3 regions of the Paenibacillus nuruki genome follow, and region 3 is predicted to be linked to each of the others. Evidence: riboswitches for the same ligand, from Rfam matches in the RefSeq annotation. Region 3 holds a riboswitch; each other region holds the start of a gene.
The links. Region 3 has a riboswitch for cyclic di-AMP ahead of kdpF (K(+)-transporting ATPase subunit F). Riboswitches for the same ligand answer to the same signal wherever they lie in the genome.
Positions count from the first base shown of each region.

Region 1 (6,565 bases), 2.2 Mb from region 3:
CACCGATCTTCCTTATGATGTATTTCGTCCAGGTGATCCTAAAAAAGAAAAACAAATTCTATTATTAGATCGTCAAAACCGAATCCAAGAAATATCAGAAGTATCGGATATTGTACGTTCGATTAGCGGGATTCATCGCGGTCGATATCATCTCTATTATCCGCAAGATAAGTTGGAGAAAGTTATTCATCAATTATCCGAAGAAGTGGCAGCGATATTTGAAAACAAAATTAATCCGCCACAGATGGAATTTGAAATATAAGATTAACGAAAAAAGAACGAGAAACAGAGAAGGAGTGAGAAAAGTATATGTTATTTGATACACATACTCATTTGGATTCGATCGAATTTGCCGATGATCGTAAAGAAGTGATTGAGCGTGCTTATGCACAAGGGGTAACCCGAATGATCAATGTAGGATTCAACCGTGAAACGATTCCCACCACGATGGAATTAGTCGAAAGTTATGAATTTATATATGCGGCTATTGGCTGGCACCCTGTAGATGCGATTCATATGCAACCTGGAGATCTGGAATGGATCGAATCGCTATGCAAACATGAAAAAGTAGTAGCGATTGGTGAGATTGGTCTGGATTATCATTGGGATACTTCACCGAAAGAAGTGCAGCATAAAGTATTACGTGAACAAATCGGTCTAGCACGTTCGATTAATATGCCAATTGTTATCCATAATCGTGATGCTCATGAAGATATTGTTAAGATTTTGCGCGAAGAAAAAGCACATGAAGTTGGAGGGGTTATGCACTCCTTTTCAGGTAGCTGGGAAACGGCTAAAATGTGTCTCGATATGGGCTTTCATTTATCGTTTGGAGGACCGATTACTTTCAAAAATGCGAAGCAACCTAAAGAGGTGTTACAACAGGTTCCAATGGACCGTCTTTTGCTTGAAACAGACTCCCCATTTTTGACACCACATCCTTATCGTGGAAAACGAAATGAGTCCGGTTATGTGACACTTGTAGCAGAAGCTGCTGCTGCGCTAAAAGGGGTATCACTGGAAGAAATTAGTACAATTACAACTAAAAATGCACTGGAACGATTTGGCATTCGGTGAAAAAGAGAGTAAATCACGCAAAAAACAGCGTTAAACGGATATATGAATAAATTATAACCAAAAAACAAGAGAATATGACAACTTTTTAACCATTTATTCAGAAAAACGTGCTTGCTGGTCGCTTTACATGAGGGTTGGGTTCGGGATATTATTTCATCAGTGATTTAATCTTGCTGTTATTACGCAAGATTCCATGATTCGGTCTCGCTGAGTTTCCTGCATAGGAAAACGGGGGAACCAACATATGTCTTCAAGCCATTATTATCAGAATACCGAAGTCATTATGTATGATTCCTTTTACAGGGTCTATGGGGTGAATTGGAGGTACTCGCGCCATGAGCGGAGGAGCCTTCAAAGGGCAAGAAATATGATGTGTCCGAATCCGACAGCTAACCCCGTAAGCGATGCAGAGGCAACCTCGTATTTTCTAACGTTTTCCGAACTGTATTTAGATACGTCGGAAGCCAAGGAAAAGTTGCTTTGCTCTTTTCCAGAGGCTTCTTTTGTTTTGGGCTAAACGAAAAGATTCAGAGAATACGATATTTGAAATTTGATCTTTCAGATATTAGGTGTGTCCCTTAGACTGACCATGGCGCAGGCATTTTTGAACATCACGAAAGATTATCACACAGATTTGGTAATCTTATGCTTACGATCAGCCTGTGAAAATTCTGTTATATAGTCGCGTCATATACAATTACGTCACAGCTAGACGGCGAGACTATGAAGGAGGACGGAAGAAGTGGCAATTGCTCCTTTCGAAAAAACCCATGGTTCGCGCTCATCCAGCATGTCTTACGCGCTGAGTTGGAAGCAACAAAACCTACGCTATGTATTGTGGGCTGCATTATTAGTGATCGCTCTTGCAGCGATGCTATTGTCCCTACTTTATAATCAAGCGGGTAAAAATATTTCTGTAGTCATTGACGGCAAAGCACAAACCGTGGAAACACGTAAATTGATGCTTTCTCAACTGCTTGATGAAAATCAAATTAAAGTGGCACCACAAGATAAAGTATCTATGCCTATGAATGGCGCGCTTCAGGATGGGGACAAAGTTTATATTAACCATGCGGTTGCAGTAAACATTACGGCAGATGGTGGAACCAAGAAAATTTATACCACCTCTAAAACAGTTGGTAACACATTGGAGCAGGCTGGGTTAACACTGTCAGGTGAAGATCAATTAACACCTGCGATGGAATCTTCAGTTCATGACAATATGGATATCAAGATTGTGCGTACCAAATCATTTGTAGCGAAAAAAGTAGTCAAGATTCCGTATCAAACGGTTAAGAAAACCGATGGTTCTATGCTTGAAGGTAAAACCAAGTTAGTGCAAGGCGGTCAAACAGGTAAAGTGGTTCAATACATCGAGAAAGTATACGAAGATGGAGAATTCGTCTCCAAACGTATGGTTGATAAAAAAACAACCGCAAAAGTAAAAGATAAGATTGTAGCTATTGGTACCAAAAAAGAGGAGCCTAAACTTCTCGCAGCTGCTTCTTCTAGTGGAGGATCAAGTAATAGTACTTCCAAAGCAGGTGTAGATTTCTCTTATGCGAAAGTACTGAACAATGTATCTCTAACTGCTTATTCGTCTCAAGAACCTGGTCTAGGTACAGTGACTGCTTCGGGAGCACGTGTAACAGAAGGTCGTACGATTGCAGTCGATACGAGTGTCATTCCTATGGGATGGTGGGTATACATTGAAGGCATTGGCTTCCGCCGTGCTGAAGATACCGGTAGTGCTATTAACGGTAATAAAATCGACGTGTATATAGACAGCTTGAGCCAAGCGAGAGCATTTGGACGCAAATCCGGTTACACTGTATATGTAATTGGCCCGGTTAAACCCTAGAGAGGGTGTTGATTGGGATAGCACCATTGCTTAAGCCCAGTCATCTGTTATATGATATAAATAATATTAACTATGAGCGTGCATAAAGAAAACAAAAAGAAGAGGATAAATCCTCTTCTTTTTGTTCTGTTAAGATGAATATCGAACAGATTATCTTATCATTTAGAGAGTGAAGGGAAGCGTACAATCAACGTGATTAAAGAAGTGATTGTTGTGGAAGGACGAGACGATACCGTAGCGATTAAAAGAGCTGTAGACGCAGATACGATCGAGACAGGCGGCTCAGCTATAGGTGCTCATGTGATTCGTCGTGTAAAATTAGCTCAAGAACGACGCGGTGTAATTATATTAACTGATCCTGATTTTGCAGGTGAACGGATACGTAAGATCGTAGCGCAGAAAGTCCCTGGATGTAAGCATGCTTTTATCCCTGAAAGTGAAGCTACGCTCAAAGGTGATATCGGTGTCGAAAATGCTTCTCCAGAAGCTATTCGTGAAGCGTTGGCGCGTGTACACTCTGAGATGCCAGAAGCGGAAGTTCTGATCGATTGGGAAGATCTGATCATGACAGGACTTGTGATGCAACCTGATGCTGCGGAGCGACGAATGAAAATGGGCAATCTGCTCGGCATAGGTTATGGCAATGGAAAGCAGTTCCATAAACGTTTACGTATTTTTGGAATTAGCCGTGAAGAGTTTGCAACAGCACTCTCACAACTGGAAGCGGAGGAAGAACAATAATATGGATGAACGATTAGAAATAGCTACACCCAAACGCACCAAAGAAATTATTAATAAATATGGATTCTCGTTTAAAAAAAGCTTAGGTCAGAACTTTTTGATCGATTCCAATATTTTGAACAAAATTGTAGAAGCAGCTGAATTAACGCCTGAAAATGGAGCATTAGAGATTGGACCCGGAATCGGTGCATTAACCGAGCGTCTAGCTCAAGAAGCAGGTGCAGTCACAGCAGTTGAGATTGACCGTCGCTTGATTCCGATTTTGAAAGAAGTCTTAGAGCCTTATCCTCATGCTAAAGTACGTCATGATGATGTGCTCAAAGTCGATTTGCATCAATTGTTCCGTGAAGACTTCAGTGAAGTTGAAAAAGTCAGTGTGGTGGCTAACTTACCATACTACGTCACTACACCTATTGTGATGAAGTTGTTAGAAGAACGTTTACCGTTAGACAATATCGTCGTTATGATTCAAAAAGAAGTCGCTCAGCGCATGGCAGCCCCTCCTGGAGGCAAAGACTACGGAAGTCTTAGTATTGCTGTTCAATACTATTGCGTGCCTGAATTGATCTGTATCGTCCCTAAAACGGTATTTATCCCGCAACCGAATGTAGAATCTGCTGTCATTCGCTTGAAACTAAGGGATCGTCCGGCAGTTGAAGTCGAAGATGAAGCGTACTTCTTTGAATTAATGCAATCTTGTTTTGTACAGCGTCGCAAAACAATCGCCAATAACTTGCGTAGCCGTTATTTTGAAGGTGGCGATCGTACACAATTAGAGCAACTTTTGGCAGAAGCAGGAATCGAACCTTCTAGACGTGGAGAGACACTTAGTTTGCAAGAATACGCAACTTTGAGCAGTGTATTTTTGAGAGCAGGTATCCGTTGAAAAAATTCGTTGACAAGATAAAATTAATACTGCTATAATTTAATGTTCATTTGACAAACACTCTTTTCTTTGATATAATGAAGAGGGAAAGAGGTGGTTGTAGTCAATGGCTAACAATGCGCTTTTGGAAATCAAACGTAGTCTTGATGCTCATGTAGGGCACAAAATTACGTTACGTGCTAATGGTGGTCGTAAGAAGACCATCGAACGAACCGGAGTTTTGGAAGAGACCTACCCTTCTGTTTTTATTGTCAAGCTCGCTGAAGAGCATCAGACATTTGAACGTGTGTCTTACAGCTATGCCGATATATTGACAGATTCTGTGGAAGTCACCGTCTGTGATGACGATTGTCAGACACGAATCGAATATGTTGGGAATTGAATAACTGTTTTAGTATAAGACAGTCTTTATCTCCTTTCGGGGTAGAGACTGTTTTGTTTTGTGACTATATTTGATCTACATGAACGGAACCCGATACCCATATAATAGACTTTGTACGTCATTTTTTTTATAATATGGATTATTCGTAATGATAAGCACAGGAACCCGTACGCAGCGTATCAAATCGTTCGGATGGAATGTTGAGGGTGGAGGAACAGCATGAAGATATATGAAAAAGCGCCAGCAAAAATCAACCTGATGCTGGATGTGTTACATAAAAGACCGGATGGGTATCATGAGGTCGAGATGATCATGACAATGGTGGATCTAGCCGATCGCCTAACGATCACTGAATTGTCTCGAGATACGATCCAAATTTCTAGTCAAGCAGGATATATTCCTTTAGACGAGAAAAATCTGGCTTTTCAAGCTGCTCAAAAAATTAAAGCAAAATATAATATTAAGCAAGGCGTACATATTCATATCGATAAGCAGATTCCAGTTGCGGCTGGTCTAGCTGGAGGTAGCAGTGATGCTGCAGCAGCGCTTAGAGGATTGAATCGTCTCTGGAACCTCCAGATTCCCCATGAAGACATGATGGAGCTAGGTGCTTCTATTGGCTCTGATGTTCCTTTCTGCATCACAGGGGGGACAGCGCTCGCTACAGGACGTGGAGAGCTACTCACTCCACTGACCAGTCCACCAGATTGCTGGGTTGTGTTAGCGAAGCCACCTATTAACGTGTCTACTGCCGATGTATACGGACGGTTTCGTGCAGATAAGATCGCTAAGCATCCTTCTGCTCTAGAAATGCAAAAAGCGTTAGAAAACAAATCTTTTGATGAGATTTGTCATCAACTGGGTAACGTGTTGGAAGATGTTACTCTGACTCATTATCCGCAAGTTCAACAGCTCAAGCAGGCGATGATTCAGTTGGGAGCCGATGGTGTGCTTATGTCAGGAAGTGGACCCACTGTATTCGGATTGATCTCGCGCGAGTCCAAAGTAGCTCGTGTCTATAATGGATTACGTGGATTTTGCAAAGAAGTCTATGCTGTGCGGATATTAACTTAAATGATTTCAAATCGCAGTCTTTTTAACTCTAAATGGTGCTCGATGATAAGCCATAAGAGAAAAAGATTGCGATTTTCTTTTACAAACACGTACAAAAATGTTATATTCACTTTAATTATTCGGATTTAGGGTATAAAATGTCAATATTTTGTAGATAGCGAGGCGTTATGGTGAAAAAATTAAAGAGAAGCGCGCGGTTAGTTGAATTAACTCAATATTTAACTTCACGACCACATACGCTGATTCCATTAACCACTTTCGCTGATCGATACGGAGCGGCCAAATCATCGATTAGTGAGGATCTGACCATTATTAAAGAAGTTTTTGAAGAAGATGGTACGGGAGAATTATTAACACTTGCAGGAGCAGCAGGCGGAGTGAAATATATTCCAAAGCTGGCGAAAGAAAAAGCATTCTCATTTATGGAAGAAATCTGCGGTCAATTAGGACAACCGGATCGTCTGCTTCCAGGTAACTATATTTATATGTCTGATCTGTTAGGGCAACCTGCGATTTTGAATGAAGTAGGTAAGATTTTTGCTTC
Region 1 is NZ_OY725677.1:4,211,414-4,217,978, reverse strand. Features, by position in the region: gene RCP16_RS18680 (HD domain-containing protein) at 1-262, shown strand, start outside; gene RCP16_RS18675 (TatD family hydrolase) at 310-1,077, shown strand; cyclic di-AMP (ydaO/yuaA leader) riboswitch at 1,273-1,496, shown strand; gene RCP16_RS18670 (resuscitation-promoting factor) at 1,820-2,938, shown strand; gene rnmV (ribonuclease M5) at 3,131-3,679, shown strand; gene rsmA (16S rRNA (adenine(1518)-N(6)/adenine(1519)-N(6))-dimethyltransferase RsmA) at 3,681-4,565, shown strand; gene veg (biofilm formation stimulator Veg) at 4,672-4,947, shown strand; gene ispE (4-(cytidine 5'-diphospho)-2-C-methyl-D-erythritol kinase) at 5,167-6,021, shown strand; gene purR (pur operon repressor) at 6,192-6,565, shown strand, end outside.
Region 1: linked by a shared signal. The riboswitch ahead of RCP16_RS18670 (resuscitation-promoting factor) and the one ahead of kdpF (K(+)-transporting ATPase subunit F) in region 3 are both predicted to bind cyclic di-AMP.

Region 2 (6,565 bases), 2.4 Mb from region 3:
GGTGAAATGATCAAGCCTGCTTTTGAGCATATAGATGTAATTGCACAATATATGTGCGAATTTGCAGATGAAGAATTCGGTGTTGAGATTGCAGCCAAAGATTATGCACATGCAGCGGCTCGTGCAGTAGGAAGTGGAAATACATACTTGTGGATAGTCGATGGGCAACCTGTGGCTACTGCAAGTATTGCGCATCGTTCTCCTCGTTATGCACGAATTAATGGTGTCTATACGCCACCTCATCATAGAGATCAAGGTTATGCCGAAGCGATTATTGCAGCGATATGCGGTGTACTGCATGAAGAGGGAAGACGAGCGATGTTATATACAGATCAGACGCAAATTTCTTCGAATCAGACCTATGGTAATGTTGGCTTTGCGATCAAAGGAAAAGTGATTGATATTCGCTTTCGCGATGTGTTAGATCCTCCTTTAATCTCAAAATAAACATGCTTTTCTTATAGCAATAGTGTCAAATAACCTGCAACCCCTTCTTTTTAGAGGGCTACAGGTTATTTTCGGTAGGCATTATCATTATCCTCTTGGACTAGATCACAGCGATTGTGGTTCTAGCACAAGTTCATCCATTAATTTGCCTTTAAATACTTTCAGATACTGATATTCTCCGTTAATACATAGCTTCAATAATCCATTATCAAAGTCAGTATGCATGTCTTTGAAAAAGATACCTTCGATCACGATCGGTCGACCATGTGTCTCATAGGCGATTTCATAGCCGCGTGGGGTCTGAACGACTTCTACATCTACACCTTCTTCATGCGTTTCTTCTAACTGCGCTTGCATCCGCTGTACGGCTACAATATGTAGATCAATCGCTCCCAACTTTTCCAATAGATCATTCACGATAGAACCTTTCATGATTTCTTGCCAGCGTGTCTGAGCAGATTGTCCAATAATCAATTGCGTCACATCATGCTTTTGAGCAGTTGAAGCAATAATATCAGCAGCTTCTTGTCCATGACTTTCTAAAAGGACAAATGTACCTCCTGCTTCTTCGGTCAATTTGCGCCATGCCTCTACATATTTCTCTTCTTGCTGATCCATCTCATCGATCGGGTGATCAATCACACTGAGTACACAGAGTGGGGACTGAATCAATTGAGATAAATGAATACCACGCCTGATCAATCGTTCTCCATTGGGCCCATAATACACACACACCATAATTTTTTCAGAATTCAAGAAAGGCACACTCCTTTATTTCGTAGTTATGATCCATTAACCAGAATTGTTCAAAAGGAATAATAAGCGATGGTGTAATCTAACAAAAAAGCATGATTAATAAGCGCATCTGACGATGTCCACACATCAGGTGAATCTTGTAGTCGAATCCGCAGTTCAGTCAATGCTTCTAAAGCAACCTGACTACGTACACTTCCCCAATTCTGTTGCTGCTGATCGATATGAGAGAGTGCTTGATCTAGAGGGCATTTTTTGAGTGATGTAAATACTCGACTCCATTTCACCAGATCCAGATGCTGAACTTGATCTGTAAATGAATATTCCGCCCAGCCTGTAACTCCATGACTTGCGATTTTTAACAGCCCGCAGTGCAGATAGCCATCCATTTCAGGTAAGGCTAGACAGCGATTATCATACTGAAATACTTCAATAGAATGAATAACATGGACAGATGTATTGCTAGTGGATGCCGCATGAGTAACAGGTGAAATGGCCGATAACAGACTCATCAAAAATCTACACTCCTTTAATATGATGTTTCTTTGCCTAATCCAATCACGATCCGTGTATCTGTCTATAACGGTATACTTGATGTCAGATATTGTTAGCAATCATAGTCCGCTCAGAGAAAGAAGTAAAATCAGACCTGAGTATTAAAAAGATCATATATCTGTGAAAACAACCATGTAATCGGATTCATTCTATTCATTCATACGGTAATGTCTTGTATACTCATCAATGCGCCAGTTTATCCATTTATCCTGTAAAAGAAAGTAAAACAGCGCTAGATGAAGGAAATAGAACATTAGAACCCTACAATCGACTGGATTGCTCTATATCCGAATATAGCGAGCTTCAGTACTGCTTTACAAACGAAAAGAGCGGGCGTATGATTTCTTTCAAGTTCATTACAGCTTAATGGCTGAAAAGGGTATCAATAGACCTTTCAATCAGCGGGGGAACCATAAGAATAGACACTATGCTAGTGAGCTATTCAGGGGTGAATCAGAGCAGTTGGTGAAGACCGATAACTCTGTAGGGAGACTCTTACTTCCGAATCCGTCAGCTAACCTCGTAAGCTGCAATAAGAGAGACGACAATAATCAACTACGCCATGATAAGATGCCGCAGGCACTTGTCTTAGAAGCTGATGAAGAGGTCCTCTTCTAACGGCTTTTTTTTGTTGTCTACAATGGGTGGAGGAGCGCGAACAAGGATGGAATATGAGCAGGAATTTGTACTGGTATCACCGGCTACTGTAGCAGGGGAGCAATTTATGCAATTGTTAAAAGTAAAAAAGATTCCATTTGCAGTGATCGTGAACAGTCAAGCCGATCAACTTCGATATCAGAAAATGGGGATTGAACATGTGCTGGTGATCGACACACAGCGACAAGAGTTATGGCGGATTCCAGAGTTGAAGATTGGCAAAATTTATTTATTTGAACGCAGTCTACCGCTCTGTTGTCGTTATATCCAGATCTGCCGAACATGGTCATCACAGCAACTCTATGTTATTACAGAAGGCAACCAATCCCGATTGATTTATCGTGGACTGGGCGCCGATTACATTATTCATACGAATGGGAGCAGTGCTTCCTTTTTGTTATAAAAAGGGGCTGTAGATCGATCGCTCATTTTATTTTGCAATTTGCTGATGATATCTTGATAATGAAGAAGATAGGGAATCAAGGCGATGCGCAGAAATGGAGATGATCGTGATCGGTAAAACAGCATTAGTCGCAGGAGCCACAGGTCTAGTAGGCAAAAAGTTGCTGCGCCAGTTATTAGAAAGTACAGAATACACTCAAGTGATTGCTCTTGTCCGCCAACCTGTGCAACAACTGCAACATATGAAGTTGCAACAGGTTGTGGTGGATTACAATAAATTGCAAGATTATCGAGCGGATATGAAAGCAGATGATGTATTCTGTTGTCTGGGAACAACGATTAAGCAAGCAGGAACACAGAAGCAGATGATCGAAATTGATGTTATTTATCCATTTGCGGTAGCGCAGATGGCGTATGAGCAAGGAGCCAAACAGTTTATCGTTATCAGTTCTATGGGAGCCGATCCGAAGTCCAGTATCTTTTATACACGGATCAAAGGAGAACTGGAACAGCGATTACAACAGATTGGATATACCTCGTTGTCGTTGATTCGTCCATCTTTATTGCTTGGTAAGCGTAAAGATAGCCGTGCAGGCGAGCAATTTGGCACTGTCATCTCTCAGGCATTATCTTTCCTTATGGTGGGCCCTCTTCGTAAATATCGGGGAATAGAAGCAAGTGCAGTCGCTCTAGCGATGTATCGAATTGCACAGACGGCCAAACCCGGGTCGCATGTGTATCTTTCAGATCGTTTGCAGCGGATTGCCGATGAATCACAACCTACGACTGCTTCTACTAAAAAACGGAGTTGACGTCATCATTCGTACGTATTAGTTCAATTATAGAAATGGAGAATTATAATATGCCTCAATTAGAACCCAAGCAAGCAGCTTCAACGATCGAAAAATGGATTTCTTTTTACGATATGGATAATGCCAAAGCATGGGATAAAGACGATTATCCATTTATCCAATCTTCCTGCAAAGTGATGCGCAGTGCAATCCAAGCATTACGTGGTAAAGCTCCAGCACAACCGAATGAGCGCCGTAAAATAGCGACTGGATTAGAAGAATGGTTAGATGACTCTTTTATGGATGATCCAAATGAATGGGAAAAAGAAAATAAAGCGTTTGTACAAGAAGCGTTAGAAGCGATTCAGTTTACGATTCAGTTTCTACAAAAATAATGAATAATGAGCAGACATACTCTATACCAGATGGGTATATCCCTTTATCCAGCAGTGAGATTGGCGAATTTTATATCGCTTTTGAACCTCACTCGCATAGCTTCAATATCTATGTACATGCAGTAGAACCTTCTACATCTCCAGCTATCGATCAGCCTGAGTCTCCTGTGTCGATGGTATTGATCGGCTATTTGAAAGTGACGTATTCGCAAGCATCCAAGCCTACCGAATCAGACGATGATCCTCATGAAATCACACAAGGGCTTGATGCTGTCTATATTAGTGATTTTCAGATTTATTTTAATTATCAAGATTTGAAATTAGCCGTTCCTGTTATTACGGTATTGCGAGATACGTTAACCACTCAAGGCTACCGTTTACTTTCTGCTCATCTATTCAAAAGCGAACGTTCCTATGCTAAATTACGTCACACCTATATCGACCGCTGTGGAGCCACTATACGGCGGGAATATAGCGATTATTTGATCATCGAATGGCGACTCAATCCAGAAGAGCATTCTGAAAGGGGAACGTAATGAGCGATAATCATACAGACCTTATCCAGATCACTCTTTGCCGTGAAGAAGAAGCGCATATCATTTGCAATATGTATCCTTATTATCTGTATGATCTGTCAGAGATTTGGGAACGATTGCCGAATTCACAAGGTGTTTTTGACGAAGAAGAATATGCGACTCTTCATCAACAAAGCGATGTTTTTCTGATCTGGTGGCGACATCCAGGCGTTCTTTATCCGTGGATTATTCGTGTGAATGGCGTACCAGCTGGCTTTGCGTTAATAGCGACGGCTCCTTATTTACCGGATGGTTCTAAGGCGCAGTATTATTTAAATGAGTTTTTTGTGATACGTCCATTTCGTGGACAAGGCGTTGCCCGTCAAGCCGCTAGTCACATTTTTGACCAATATAAAGGGGATTGGGAGCTACAGACCAATGCCTCCTCACGAAATAGCCATGCTCAATCATTCTGGAATCATGTATTGTCACAATATACAGACAACCAGTACAGTCAGCAGGAAATCACCGACGAAGATCAGCAACAATTGCTGTCTTATTGCTTTAATAATCAATGAAAAAGTAGCCCTTTTTGACTTTTTTCAAATTGTTACTTTCTTTTCATGGACAAGATATAACGTTTTGTGTAACATAGGCATAATTCACTTTATTCATAAGGAGTATACCTATGGCACAAAAAGAAGGTTCAGGTTCATCAAGTACAGGCAGCGGCAAGATCGAACGCTTTTCAACAAGCGGGTTTATTTTAGCAGCAATTGGTAGTTCAGTAGGGTTAGGAAATATGTGGAAGTTCCCGTATATCACAGGTAAATACGGTGGAGCTGCCTTTTTCCTGATGTTTATTATCTGTCTGATTGTAGTAGGTCTACCGATTTTATTAGCAGAAATGGCTATTGGTCGAAGTGGACGGGGTAATGCTGCGGCTTCGCTTTTCAACATTACAGGGAAGAAGCATTGGAAATGGATTGGTACTGTTCCTGTTGTTACATCATTTCTAATTATGTGTTATTACGGTGTTGTTGCAGGATGGACATTACATTATACCGTTTTATCTTTTAGCGGTAGTCTATCTGATGTGAATACTGATTTTACAGCAGCCTTTACGAATTTTGCAGGTGGATATGCACCGTTATTCTGGCAAGCAGTTGTGATGCTAATTACAGGTATTGTTATTGCTAAAGGGATATCGGGTGGAATTGAGAAGTACAACAAGATTCTGATTCCAGGATTTCTGGTGATTTTGCTCATCTTAATGTTCCGTTCATTGACGTTACCTGGCGCAGGAGCAGGGGTAGAATTTTTCTTAGCACCTGATTTTTCTAAATTAAGCCGAGCTTCGATCTTAACAGCATTAGGACATGCATTCTTCTCTTTATCTCTAGGGATGGGTTGTATGTTAACGTATGGTTCTTATGTACGCAAAGAGCAATCTTTAGGTAAAGCAGCGCTTGCGATCGGCGCAGGCGATTTATTCTATGCACTTTTAGCAGGATTAATTATTTTCCCAACCGTATTCTCTTATGGATTAAAACCAGATCAAGGTGTAGGGCTAGCATTTATGGCTTTACCTGCTGCTTTTGCACAAATGCCTTTAGGTGCTTTTTTTGGAGGTCTATTCTTCTTATTGCTCGCGATTGCGGCAATCACTTCGTGCTTCTCTATTCTCGAAGTACCTGTAGCTTATGCGATGGGACAATGGAATTGGTCTCGTAAAAAAGCAGCTATTCTCGTCTGTGTGTTTTCTTTTATACTAGGTGTACCTGCTGCATTATCTGTAGGCGGTGTGCTTAGCTTTATTTCATTAGATGGCAAAAGTATTTTTGATCTATTCGACTTTGTGACTTCATATATTTTGATGCCTGTAGGTGGATTTATTGTCACGATCTTTACAGGATATGCATGGAAACGTGCAGGAGAAGAAGCAGGAATATCTGGCTTCTGGTACGACACATGGATGTTTATTCTACGTTATGTGGCACCGATCTTAATTATTCTGATTTTCTTATATTCGGTAGGGATTATCCAACCA
Region 2 is NZ_OY725677.1:4,429,762-4,436,326, forward strand. Features, by position in the region: gene RCP16_RS19685 (GNAT family N-acetyltransferase) at 1-447, shown strand, start outside; gene RCP16_RS19690 (universal stress protein) at 553-1,212, opposite strand; gene RCP16_RS19695 (hypothetical protein) at 1,254-1,712, opposite strand; cyclic di-AMP (ydaO/yuaA leader) riboswitch at 2,106-2,299, shown strand; gene RCP16_RS19700 (hypothetical protein) at 2,420-2,815, shown strand; gene RCP16_RS19705 (oxidoreductase) at 2,910-3,626, shown strand; gene RCP16_RS19710 (hypothetical protein) at 3,677-4,000, shown strand; gene RCP16_RS19715 (hypothetical protein) at 4,000-4,536, shown strand; gene RCP16_RS19720 (GNAT family N-acetyltransferase) at 4,536-5,093, shown strand; gene RCP16_RS19725 (sodium-dependent transporter) at 5,204-6,565, shown strand, end outside.
Region 2: linked by a shared signal. The riboswitch ahead of RCP16_RS19700 (hypothetical protein) and the one ahead of kdpF (K(+)-transporting ATPase subunit F) in region 3 are both predicted to bind cyclic di-AMP.

Region 3 (6,565 bases):
CCGTAATCCGATTCGGGATCTGACGCCATTACGTGGATTACCTTATTTGCAAATTGTGAATCTCGAAGGAACATTGATTGAAGACTTGGACCCTTTAGCCACATTACCGCATCTATGTAATCTAGATTGCACAGATACGCGTATTCAAGATTATACGCCTTTAGCCCAGATGAAGCAGTTGACTACACTTGCTCTTTCATCACCGTCACGTCAAGCGGTTCAAGCGTTATCTTCGATCACAGGACTGCGGGAATTGAAAGTATGCTCTCCTGGAGAATGGACAGCGGAGGACTGGCAACATATTAGTGAGTCGTTGTCTTTGCGCAAGCTTCATATCGAAGATGCTTATTTTGCTGATATGAGTTGTCTACAAGCTTGTGACCAATTGGAAATGCTGACCATTCATGATACACGTATCTCTGATATCTCAGCGATTGCCGATTTGCCTAATCTGAAGCAATTGGAACTGAACAGTGGATGCCAGATTAGCAATATTGAGACGGTTTCCAAATCGGTTTCACTTGAACAATTCAGCGGATCGTTTGCTCAATTTCAGTTGTTAAAAGATACATTCGCTCAATATGTGAAATTCCACAAAATTGTAGGCGAAATGACAGATGAAGAAGAAGAAATCTGGCATAGTCATATACGTTAATACGCTATATTTTGAATATAATATAAATCACAAAAAACTCTGTATCGCTAAAAAGATACAGAGTTTTTTTATTTTTTAATATTTTTTACCTAAAATGATAAAAATGTAGTTGACTATCAAATTTTATTTTAGGTATAATTTACTAATAAATAACATATATTTGAAAAAGTAGAGATATTTTGAAAACGAAATTAGTAGGTATAACAGCATTACTTGTGACATTAGGCTTAGGTTGGGGAGGAGTAACCACCCATGCACAGACTCCAGCAATACATAAAGATTTGGGGGTAACTACACCTCTAGTCCAAAATGTTGCGCCAAACAATGGATTGAACAACTCTAAAGATTTCTTGGCTATCCCAAAAAGTGAATTATCACAATCTATCACATTGCCGTCGTCTGCTCGTTCATTCAGTGCAGTAGCTGAAGATACGTATGGAACGAATACTACACCGGATCAAGCTTTGTTTATTCAGACAGGACAAGTCTATCAAGGTTACATTGCTGCTGAAGGAGAAAGTCGCTGGTTTTATACTCAAGTCACTAATCCAGCGAAACTGACTTCTTTTTTAAGTGTAGTCAACTCGGCTGCGGTTGATTATGATCTTTCACTGTATTATTTGAATGAAGAGACATCTGAGATCGAGCAGGTCGCTTTTTCTACCAAAGGTCCAACACAATATGAACAGCTTAGTCATATTGCCAAAGCAGGATATTATTTTATTAGAGTAAGTTCTTATCAAGGAGCAGATACCACTAATCCATTTACTGTATTTGCTGTCACTTCAGATAGTTATGATGCAAGCGAGCCTGATGATAATCCGTGGTTAGCCAAAGATAAAGGATCAGCACCTTTTGTCAGCACACAGAATATTGATAATCGTTTTGACGAGGATTGGACAAAAGTCACTTTGACAGCTCAATCCAAAATGAACCTTCGTCTAGACAACACATCTGCTTATGGAACGTATCAATTACAGTTATTTAATGCGAATCTGGTGAGTCAAGGAACACTGGCACAGAATACCAACGGTCAAGTCACACTACCTGCGGGAACGTATTATATTCAAGTCTTAGCACCTTCTACATTCGATCTAACGACTCCATACAAATTATCTGTTAATTATCAGACAGCAGATGTATCCAGAGTTGCGATCAGTAATATTACAACAGATGGTGGTGTCTATGGATTTATTAATTATGGACAAGGTAATAAGTGGCGTGTCAAAAACAATATTGTGATCTCAGGTCGTGCTTTTGATGCTACAGGCAATCCGGTAGCGAACGCTATCGTAACGACTAATATCACTACAATTCTCAATGGCAAAGTGATTCCCGGAACAGCTACGACAGATGCTTCAGGTAACTTTACAATGCCAGTCAATATTGATAATCCAGGAGTAGGACAATATACTTTCCAATCATCCAAATACAGACATTATTATGATATTGTCAGAATCCAATTTTTCAGCAACGGTAAGCCATTAAATTCAGACATTAGCACACTGTATCATTTCGCTTATGAAATCTACACAGGTTGACCATAATTTTAAAAATGATAGCATCTTGCGTAAAAAATGACATAACCGTTTTCAGAATCTGTTGTAAATGAATGATAAATGCGATGTAACAAGAGTGAAAAAGTAGAGAAACGATGAAAAAGAGAGAAAATAGGAGCCTGCGATAGATAACTTTTCAATAGTTATCTGAAAATGAAAGCTGTGATGATTCACAGCTTTTTTTGCGTCTTTTCTCAGCTTTACAGTTGACAAGGACAGGCGTATTATTCATTGCAGGCAGTTGATGAATACGATTCAGCAACTGATATAAATGAAGTTTCCAATGTTTTTGATCGCTGAGTTTTCGGTGCTAACCGAAAAACGGGGGAACCAAATTGCGATTTCACAAAACGGTGTGAGAGCCGGAATGTGAATCGTTGGGGTGAATCTGCATACTGACTAACCATGGTACAGTCAGACAATGCAGTAGGGCGACTCTCACCGCCCGAATCCGACAGCTAACCTCGTAAGCGTGGATAGGAGAGAAGTGTGAAGCTTGTGCCGATCTGACACAGTGTAATACGACTCTGTGTTTTTTGATATGTTAACAATGTCACAACGCTTAATTTTCATATGCATATGAAAAGCGGGGGAACCAATCGTTGATGAAGAGGACTGATAGGAAATGATCAGGATCTACACAACATGGGGTGAATTCCGGTATCTACCGGAACGGGCAATCTTCCAGCCCGAATCCGACAGCTAACTCCGTAAGCGTATAAGGGAGAACTCCTAACCAGCAACTCGGCAGGTACACGATAAGTGTGCGTGTTTGTAGAAGTCTGGGGAAAAGTTCTGCTTTTCTCCAGGCTTCTTTTTTTGTGCCTTTTTTAGCAAATCATAGTAACCAAAATGAATGCAGGGAGTTCTTCACATATGATGGATATATTAATGATTGGATTGGTTTTGTTGATTACTGTAGGGTTGAGCGGGTTGCTGCAATGGGCATCTGTAGCTATCGGAGAAAGAAGGAATGAGCGATGACTTGGCTGCTGTGGATTATTATTGGTGGATTAACCATTTATCTATGTTACGCATTAATTTATCCAGAAAAATTCTAATGGGTCAGGGGAGAACATCGTGAGTATCTTTTCATATATCGGAATTGCAGTCACTTTTATTATTGCTTTAATCATCGCTCGTCCAACCGGACATTATATTGCACATGCTTTTGACAATACACCCAATCGATTAGATCGTTGGTTTCATCCTATTGAAAAATGGATTTACAGGTTCGGTGGAATCAAAGGTGAAAATCAGACATGGAAGCAATATGCAGGAGCCGTATTGATCAGTAATACAGTCATCTTGCTTATCGCTTATGCGATCTTCCGTCTTCAACATGTATTACCTTTGAACCCAGCAGGCATTACGAATATGAGCCCTGATCTAGCGTTCAATACAGCGATTAGCTTTATGACGAATACCAATTTACAGCATTATAGTGGTGAAAGTGGTTTATCTTTATTTTCACAGATGACAGCGATTATCTTTATGATGTTTGTATCACCGGCAACAGGGATTGCGGTTGCGATTGCATTTATTAGAGGAATAACCGGTAAGCCACTAGGTAATTTCTTTACAGATCTAGTACGGGCAATTACACGCATTTTGTTACCTCTTACTTTTATTATGGCGCTTGTGTTTGTTGGATTAGGTATGCCGCAGACGTTGCATACTGTAGTGACAGCTCAGACATTACAAGGAACAGAGCAACAGATTGGTGTAGGTCCAATTGGATCATTTCTAGCGATCAAAGAATTAGGGAATAACGGTGGTGGCTATTTCGGAGCCAACTCTGCACATCCTTTTGAAAATCCAGGCGGATTCAGTAATATGTTGCAAATGCTGATGATGTTACTGGTTCCAATGTCATTACCATTTACGTACGGTAAAATGGTCGGCAACTCGAAGCAAGGCCGAGTATTATTCGTTTCGATGGTTATGATGTTTGTCGTGATGCTTAGTGTATCTCTTGCGAGTGAATATCAAGGAAATCCATTGATTAATCAATTAGGTATCCAGCACAATGCAGGATCGATGGAAGGTAAAGAAGTACGATTAGGCGAAGCTCAATCTTCGTTCTACTCTGTAGTTACTACCGCTTCAGAGACTGGTGCTGTCAATAACATGCATGATACGTTAACACCACTCGGTGGATTAATTGCACTAGGAAATATGATGCTAAATACAGTATTTGGCGGTTCAGGTGTAGGACTGTTGAATATTCTAATGTATGCCATTATTGCGGTGTTCTTATCCGGTCTTATGGTTGGACGCACACCTGAATTTCTCGGTCGCAAAATTGAAGGCAAAGAAATGAAATTGATTGCCGTCACATTACTTATTCAGCCTCTACTGGTCTTAGCGCCTACAGCGATTGCTTTAATGACGCAGGCAGATACGATTTCGAATCCGGGTTATCATGGACTGACTCAAGCGCTCTATGAATTTACATCATCAGCAGCGAATAACGGTTCAGGATTTGAAGGCTTGGGCGATAACACACCATTCTGGAATATCATGACAGGTGTTGTGATGTTTATCAGTCGTTACTTCTCAATGGTGACATTGTTAGCTGTTGCAGGCTCATTAATGGCGAAAAAACCTGTTCCAGAAACAAGCGGAACGTTACGAACAGATCAAGCGTTATTCGGCGGTATGTTTATTATTTCTGTTATTTTAGTCGGTGCGCTTACGTTTTTCCCGGTAGTTGTACTTGGACCTATTGCAGAAATGCTCACATTGTAAACAGCAACATCTTATCTTTTTCTATCAATATATAGTGCGTGTATACTACCAAACGCTAAGTGGAGGAACAATGTAATGAAAAGTAAATCATCAATGATGAGCCGGGACTTGATCTCCAAAGCTTTACAGCAGTCCGTGATCAAATTAAATCCTAAACTGATGGCACGTAATCCAGTAATGTTTGTAGTAGAAGTAGGCTTGATTATTAGTTTATTGTTAATTTTTGTCCCTAATGCTTTTGGCGACTCGGTTTCAACAGGATTTAATATTGCTGTCGCTATTATTCTTTTGTTCACGATACTATTTGCGAACTTTGCAGAAGCATTGGCGGAAGGACGAGGTAAAGCTCAAGCCGATTCCATGAAAAATACGCAAAAAGAAATTATTGCGAATCGGATCGAAGGCGAGCAGATTGTCGCTGTATCTTCCACTCAACTACGTAAAGGGGATATCGTCAAAGTGGTACAGGGCGAAATGATTCCTGGAGATGGCGAAGTCATTAAAGGACTGGCATCTGTGGACGAATCAGCGATTACAGGCGAATCAGCTCCTGTGATTAAAGAAGCAGGTGGAGACTTTAGTTCTGTCACTGGTGGTACGATGGTGATTAGTGATGAGATCATTATTCGTATTACAAGCGATCCGGGTGAATCGTTTATGGATCGGATGATTAGTCTGGTCGAAGGTGCTGAACGTCAGAAGACACCTAATGAAATTGCGTTAAACACAGTATTGATAAGCTTAACAATTATCTTTTTAATGGTTGTTGTTACATTGCCTTTTATGGCAAGCTACTTAAATATTGTTCTATCTGTACCTGTACTTATTGCGTTGTTAGTCTGCTTAATACCAACAACGATTGGTGGATTGTTATCTGCTATTGGGATCGCTGGGATGGATCGGGTAACACGCTTTAATGTATTAGCAATGTCAGGGAAAGCAGTAGAAGCTTCTGGTGATATCAATACGATTATTTTAGATAAAACAGGTACGATTACGTATGGTAATCGGATGGCTAGCGAATTTGTACCGACAGAAGGACATTCACCACAAGAAGTCGGCGAATGGGCAGCCGTAAGTTCTGCTTTTGACGAGACACCAGAAGGTCGTTCTGTTCTAGAATTGATGAAAAAGCAAAATTGGGAATATCCGCAATCGTTAAGCGAAGGCGCAGAGATTATCGAGTTCCGTGCAGAGACACGAATGAGCGGTCTGGATCTTACCGATGGTCGCAAAGTACGTAAAGGTGCAGTCGATGCAATCAGAAAATGGGTTGTGTCTCAGGGAGGAACTATTCCGGATAATTTACAAGCCAATAATGATGCTATTGCTTCTGCTGGAGGAACACCTCTTGCAGTGGCTGTAGATCAAGAAATTTATGGATTGATTTATCTTAAAGATACAGTCAAAGCAGGTATGAAAGAACGTTTTGAACAAATGCGTAGTATGGGTATCAAAACGATTATGTGTACAGGGGATAATCCACTAACCGCAGCAACGATTGCAAGGGAAGCAGGAGTCGATGATTATATCGCTGAAAGTACGCCGGAAGACAAAATAGCCGTTATTCGCCGTGAACAAGCAGAAGGTAAATTAGTTG
Region 3 is NZ_OY725677.1:1,987,258-1,993,822, reverse strand. Features, by position in the region: gene RCP16_RS08640 (SMI1/KNR4 family protein) at 1-655, shown strand, start outside; gene RCP16_RS08635 (carboxypeptidase regulatory-like domain-containing protein) at 835-2,196, shown strand; cyclic di-AMP (ydaO/yuaA leader) riboswitch at 2,499-2,702, shown strand; cyclic di-AMP (ydaO/yuaA leader) riboswitch at 2,764-2,946, shown strand; gene kdpF (K(+)-transporting ATPase subunit F) at 3,195-3,275, shown strand; gene kdpA (potassium-transporting ATPase subunit KdpA) at 3,295-4,965, shown strand; gene kdpB (potassium-transporting ATPase subunit KdpB) at 5,041-6,565, shown strand, end outside.